Regions from separate parts of the Streptosporangium sp. NPDC020072 genome, predicted to be linked through region 1. Evidence: riboswitches for the same ligand, from Rfam matches in the RefSeq annotation. Region 1 holds a riboswitch; the other holds the start of a gene.
What was found. A riboswitch is a leader RNA that binds a small molecule or an ion and turns the genes downstream of it on or off. The one in region 1 is predicted to bind glycine.

Region 1 (3,392 bases):
CGGATCGTTCCCGAGGCGCGCATGGCGGCCAGCCGTTCGTCGACGGTGTCGACGTCGACGAGTTCGGGTTTTTCGCCGGTCAGGCCGAGAAGGACGGCCTTGTCGCTGCCGTGGCCCTTGCCGGTCAGGCCGAGTGAGCCGTAGAGGATGACCTCGACCCGGGTGGTCTTGTCGAGCAGGCCGTCGTGGTCGAGCCCTCTGGCGAACCTGTGGGCGGCGGCCATCGGGCCGCCGGTGTGCGAGCTGGACGGGCCGATACCGATCTTGAAGAGGTCGAAGACGCTGATCGCCATTGATCTGCCCTGCCTTTGCGCTGTCCCGCGGTCGTGATCACGCGCGCCGGTGGACGCGCGTGATCACGACGCAAGATTAGATATTTCAGGATTCGCCCGAAGTGAGTGCCGTGTACTCCTCGGGGGACAGCAGGTCCTCCGGGTCACCCTCAAGCCGGACGCGGAACAGCCAGCCGTCGCCATAGGGGTCACTGTTGACCAGCGAGGGGTCGTCGACGACGGCCTCGTTGACCTCGACGACCTCACCGCCGACCGGCGCGAAGATGTCGCTCACCGACTTGGTCGACTCGACCTCGCCGACCGCCTCACCCGCGGTGAGCGAGGAACCGGCCTCGGGCAACTGGACGAAGACCACGTCACCGAGGGCGTTGGCGGCGTAGGCGGTGATGCCGACGGTCAGGGTCAGGCCGTCATCTATGCCCGAGATCCACTCGTGCTCCTTGGTGTAGTGCAGCTCCTCGGGAATGTCACTCACTTTTTCCTCCTGTAGAAAGGCAGCTCAACGACCTCGACCGGCTCGTGACTGCCCCGGATGTCCACGGCCAGTCCAGCGGACGTTCCGTTGTCCACGTAGGCCATGGCGATCGGCCTGCCCAGGGTCTGGGAAGGCGCTCCGCTGGTCACCTCTCCGACGACGACGCCGTCGCCGGAGACCACCGGATACCCGTGGCGGGGCACCCTGCGGCCGGTCGCGATCAGTCCCACCAGGCGGCGGGCCGGGGGGACGTCCTTGAGCGGCTCAAGGGCGGCCCTGCCGACGAAGTCGCCTGGTTTGTCAAACCTCACCACACGGCCGAGCCCCGCGTCGAACGGGGTGAGATCAGCGGAGAGCTCGTTGCCGTACAGCGGCATCCCCGCCTCAAGACGGAGGGTGTCACGCGCCGAAAGCCCGGCGGGCAGCAGGCCGTACGGCTCGCCCGCCTTGGTGAGCGCGGCCCACAGCGGCTCGGCGTCGTCGGCGGCGACGAACAGCTCGAAGCCGTCCTCGCCGGTGTAGCCGGTGCGGGCGACGAGGGCGGAGAGCCCGGCGACGGTCGCGGGAAGGCCCGCGTAGTACTTCAGGCCGTCGAGGTCGGCGTCGGTGAGCCCGCCCAGGATCTCGCGGGAGCGCGGCCCCTGTACCGCGACCAGCGCGTACTGCTCGGAGCGGTCCTCGACCGCGGCCTCGAAGGCCCCGGCGCGCTCGGTCAGCTCGGCGGCGACCCGGGGGTAGTTGGAGGCGTTGGCGACGACCATGAACTCCTGGTCGGCCAGGCGGTAGACGATCAGGTCGTCGAGCACGCCGCCCTGGGGATCGACGATCATCGTGTAGCGGGCGCGTCCCGGCTCAAGGGCGGAGATGTGACCGACGAGCGCGTAGTCGAGGGCCTCGCCTGCCTGCGGGCCCGTCACGAAGATCTCTCCCATGTGGGAGAGGTCGAACAGGCCGGCCGCCTGGCGGACCGCGTTGTGCTCGGCGGACTCGCTTCCGTAGCGCAGCGGCATCAGCCAGCCCGCGAAGTCGGTCAGCGTCGCGCCGAGGGCCTCGTGAACACCGCGCAGCGGCGTGGGTCGGGACATGTTCGCACCTCAGACAGGGGTCGGATGAGAAGCATCCTCCCCCTCTGTCATGGATGCCTGAGAGCTTCGCCCGATTTTTGCCGGACTTTCACCTTCGGCGAGGCCGTACGGCCTGCTTTCCAGAGGCACCTACCCACGCGGTCCTTTGCCTTGAGAGGTTTGCGGGGAGGGCTTGCTCCTTCAGGGGTCCTGGCCTGGATGTCAGGACGCTCTCCCGCGCGGGCTCGTCGGTGTCCCGGCCAGCCTAACCGTAGGCGAGGGCCGAGCGAAATCCCCGGGTCGGGACAGAGTGTCCGGTTAGGCGTGATCATGACGGCTCTCGCATAACCTGAAGGTGCAGTGGGGGATTTGTTCCAACATCGAATCGTGGAAACAGGACGGCTACCGCTCTTCTGTTTCTTCGTCGCGCTGATCGTCGCCTTCGTCTTCACCCGCATCAACGTCCGGCTCATCCGCGCCAAGATCGGCTGGTTCGGCAACGTCAGCGTCGGCGACATGCACATCCACCATGTGGTGTTCGGCGTGGTGCTGACGATGCTCGGCGGGGTCTCCGGCCTGCTCGTCTCCGGCGTCTCCCAGGGGTGGTACGCCCTGACCGCGGCCGTCTTCGGGGTGGGCGCCGCCCTCATCCTGGACGAGTTCGCGCTGATCCTGCACCTGCACGACGTCTACTGGGAGGAGGAGGGCCGCACGTCGGTCGACGCGGTGTTCATCGCGATCGCCGTCACCGGTCTGCTCCTGCTCGGCCTGCGCCCGCTGGGCTGGGAGCGGCCGGACGGCACGCCGCAGGGGACGTGGCTGGCGGTCGGCTTCCTCGTGCTCAATCTCATGCTCGCCGTGGTCACCCTGCTGAAGGGGAAGATCTGGACGGGCATGGTCGGTCTGTTCGTCCCGCTGCTGCTGATCGTCGGGGCGCTGCGGCTGGCCCGGCCCGGCTCCCCCTGGGCCCACTGGTTCTTCGCCCCGGGCTCCCGAAGGCCGAGGCCCTGGAAACTGGCCAGGGCGCAGCGCCGTGAGGAGCGCTGGCGCCGCCCGGCCATCAAGGTCAAGATCGCCTTCCAGGAGTTCGTCTCCGGCCGTCACGACCTGCCCTCCTCCCGCCTGCGGCCACGCCGCTGACCTCGGTGAACCGCCGTGCCGTACTGTCGCGCGCCCGGTGAAACTAATCTCATTAGACAGAAGCTAATGGGATTAGTTACAGTCTAGGGACTCTAGGAGAGAGGGGCGCGTATGGCGCGGGCCGGGTTGACGACGGATCGGGTGACGCTCGCCGGTGCCGAACTGGCCGACGAGGTCGGGTTCGACCGGCTGACCATGTCGGCGGTGGCACGACGGCTCGGGGTGAAGGACGCCAGCCTCTACGCGCACGTTCGCGGCCTTGAGGACCTGCGCGGCCGGATCGCCCTGCTGGCGGCCGACGAGAAGAGCGTCCGCATCGCGGAGGCCACCGCGGGGCTGGCGGGCAGGGACGCGCTGGTCGCGTACGCGACCGCCTACCGGGACTACGCCCGCGAACACCCGGGCCGCTACATGGCGACG
Region 2 (3,392 bases), on a different contig from region 1:
GGGCGAGCACGGTGTCGAAGAAGGCGTCGTGGACGACCTCGACGCCTCCGTGGCGCAGGCCCGCGGCCAGCACGACGGCGTGCCGGTGGACGCGCCTGGCGATCCTGCGAAGGCCCTCGGGGCCGTGGTAGACGGCGTACATGCCCGCGATGACCGCGAGCAGCACCTGCGCGGTGCAGATGTTGCTGGTCGCCTTCTCCCTGCGGATGTGCTGCTCACGGGTCTGCAGCGCCAGGCGGTAGGCGGGGCGGCCGTCGGCGTCCTGGGAGACGCCGACCAGACGGCCGGGCATCTGCCGCTGCAGGCCGTCGCGGACGGCCATGTAGGCGGCGTGCGGGCCGCCGAAGCCCAGCGGGACGCCGAAGCGCTGCGAGGAGCCGATCGCGATGTCGGCGCCGAGCTCGCCGGGGGCGGCCAGCAGGGTCAGGGCCAGCAGGTCGGCGGCGGCCACCACCTGGGCGCCGCGCGCGTGGGCGGCCTCGGCGACCGCGCGGAAGTCCCTGATCTCGCCATCGGCCCCGGGGTACTGCACGAGCACGCCGAAACAGTCGGGAAGGGCCTCGGTGAAGTCGCTCTCGACCAGCTCGATGCCGAGCGGCTCGGCCCTGGTGCGCAGCACGGCCTTGGTCTGCGGCAGCGAGCCGGCGTCGACGACGAACACGTTCGAGGAGCCGCGCACCGCCCTGCGGGCCAGCGTCATCGCCTCGGCGGCGGCGGTGGCCTCGTCCAGCAGGGAGGCGCCCGCCACGTCGAGACCGGTCAGGTCGGAGACGACCGTCTGGAAGTTGAGCAGGGCCTCAAGGCGCCCCTGGGAGATCTCGGGCTGGTAGGGCGTGTAGGCGGTGTACCAGCCGGGGTTCTCCAGGAGGTTGCGGCGGATGACCGCCGGGGTGATCGTGTCGTGGTAGCCCAGGCCGATCATCGAGGTGAGCACGGTGTTGCGCCCGGCGAGGGCGCGCAGCTCGGCGATGGCCTCCGTCTCGCTCGCGGCGGGCGGGAGGTTGAGCCTGTCCTTCGCCCTGATGGCCTCGGGGACGGCCACCGCGACCAAGTCGGCGGTCGAGGCGAATCCGACCGCCTCGAGCATGCGGGTCTGGTCGGCGTCCGCGGGCCCGATGTGACGGGTGGCGAACGGCGGGGGGGTCAGCTCGCTGAGCGGTGACAGGTCGGTCATGGGAAGCCTCCCGAGACGTTGGAGACCGGCGCTGGGCGCGGGCGTATGCCGGATCTCCCCCTCTGTCATCGCGACCTGAGAGTTTCACCTTCCGGTGCGTGGAAGGCTTTCCCCGTCGGTGAGACGCGCCTGGCGGGCGTGCCTGCTTTCCAGAGTCGCCTCGCCCACGCGGTACCGGGTGCCTGAGAGATTCCGGGGAGGTTGCTCCTTCGGCGCCCCGATCATGCCGGGGTCTCTCCCGCGCAGAGTCAGCAGCGAGACAACCTTACCCGGTGCGGCGAGCCCGGCGACGACGGGCCAGCTCATCCGCGTGGTGATCGCCTAAAGGGCTCTGGCCGGACTCCGCGCGCTCTCCGGGCAGGTCGGCCAGGGAGCCCTCCACCTCCTGCCAGACGCGGCCGAGGGCTATGCCGAAGACACCCTGCCCTCCCTGGAGCAGGTCGATGACCTCGTCGGGTGAGGTGCACTCGTACACGCTCACCCCGTCACTCATGAGGGTGATCTGGGCCAGGTCGTTGACGCCGCGGTCGCGCAGGTGCTGGACGGCGATGCGGATCTGCTGGAGGGACACACCCGTGTCGAGCAGCCGTTTGACGACCTTGAGCACCAGGATGTCGCGGAAGCCGTACAGGCGCTGGGAACCCGAACCGTGAGCGGCCCTGACCGTGGGCTCGACCAGACCGGTGCGCGCCCAGTAGTCCAGCTGCCGATAGGTGATGTCGGCCGCGGCACAGGCGGTGGGACCGCGGTATCCGATGTCGGCGGGCAGTTTCACCGGCTGCCCGTCGAACAGCAGGCCCTCTTCGCCCGCACGCTGACGTGCCTCCCCGCGCCGTTCCGGGTCATCCTGGTCGGCGTTTCTACCCTCGCCGCTGCTGACCGCCACGCGGACCTCCGGCTTTCTCTCATCCCGCGGCCTGATCTGGGGGTTTGCGCACAGCCGCGGGTTTCACTTGCACCGTAGGACTGGGGCCAAGATCAGTCAACGACCCTCCCCGGCGCGTCGTGAAGCGTAAATGCACCGAAATACCTACCCCGCGCGACCGAAGTCCTCGGGCGTGATCGTGTCAAGGAACTCCCTGAACTTCTCCACCTCGTCCTCCTGGTCGTCGGGAATGATCACCCCCGCCTCCCTGACGATGTCCTCACTGGCGAAGATACGGGCTCCCGTACGCAACGCCAGGGCTATGGAGTCCGAAGGACGGGCGCTCACCTCGACCCCGTTGGAGAACACGAGATCGGCGAAGAAGATCCCATCACGGAGTGCGACGATGTTCACGGTGCTCAGCCGGACGCCGAGCGCGTCGAGCACGTCGCGGAAGAGGTCATGGGTGAGTGGCCGGGGTGGCGGCTCTTCGGCCTGGGCCATCGCGATCGCCGTCGCCTCGGTCATGCCGATCCAGATCGGCAGGTACCGCTCCCCATGTGCCTCCTTCAGCAGGACAATAGGCTGGTTTGAGGGCATCTCAACCCGAACGCCCACGACCTCCATCTGCAACACGGGCTGCTCCGTCTTCGCTGGATTATGACCGGTTTGTTCAACGTAACACTCGTGAGGGGACGAGTGCCTGGTCAGGTTCTCACCGGCCCAAGCCCCCACGCACGGCGGAACGCAGGAGCGAGGCGTGCAATTCCAGCAGAAGACCAGAAATCTCCTTGGCGGTCTCGTCGGCCCGGTCGATGGCCCCCGGGCCTCGGCGGCGAAGCAACGGCGCGATGGCCTGTTCGACGAGGGTGGCCTCCCGCTCGGCCGCGGCCTTGACGACCCGCAGGTGGCGTGCCCTGAGCCCGAAGGCGGCCAGTGCCCCCACGCTGCGGGCCACGGCCAGCGCCTCGGCGTCGTAGTGGCGGGCGACCGCGGCGAGCAGGCCGAAGTCCTCAAGCTCGGTGAGGGTCTCCTCGTCGAGCTCGGCGGCGGCGAGCAGTTCCTTGCGGGTGAGACGAACCTCCGGCGGCGCCTCGCCGGGAAGGGCCCGCGGAGGGGTGACCGGCCGGTCCTCGCGGTCCGCGGCCTCGAGCCGGTCCTTGATCACACGCAGCGGCAGGTAACGGTCGCGCTGCTCGCCGAGGATGTAACGCAGCCGCTCGACGTCGGCGTAACTGAACTTCCGGTAGCCGGAGGGACTGCGCTCCGGCTCGATCAACCCCTCGCCCTCCAGGAAACGGATCTTGGAGATGCTGACGTCGGGGAACTCGCCCTGCAACAGGGCGAGCACCT

Region 2: linked by a shared signal. The riboswitch ahead of gcvP (aminomethyl-transferring glycine dehydrogenase) and the one ahead of gcvT (glycine cleavage system aminomethyltransferase GcvT) in region 1 are both predicted to bind glycine.

Annotation. Positions count from the first base shown of each region.
Region 1 is NZ_JBEYAB010000002.1:129,482-132,873, reverse strand. Features, by position in the region: gene ABZ470_RS03910 (L-serine ammonia-lyase) at 1-293, opposite strand, end outside; gene gcvH (glycine cleavage system protein GcvH) at 379-768, opposite strand; gene gcvT (glycine cleavage system aminomethyltransferase GcvT) at 765-1,853, opposite strand; glycine riboswitch at 1,895-1,979, opposite strand; glycine riboswitch at 1,982-2,080, opposite strand; gene ABZ470_RS03895 (hypothetical protein) at 2,220-2,972, shown strand; gene ABZ470_RS03890 (TetR/AcrR family transcriptional regulator) at 3,084-3,392, shown strand, end outside.
Region 2 is NZ_JBEYAB010000032.1:6,689-10,080, forward strand. Features, by position in the region: gene gcvP (aminomethyl-transferring glycine dehydrogenase) at 1-1,174, opposite strand, end outside; glycine riboswitch at 1,334-1,425, opposite strand; gene ABZ470_RS41485 (MerR family transcriptional regulator) at 1,440-1,970, opposite strand; gene ABZ470_RS41490 (bifunctional nuclease family protein) at 2,205-2,675, opposite strand; gene ABZ470_RS41495 (MerR family transcriptional regulator) at 2,755-3,392, opposite strand, start outside.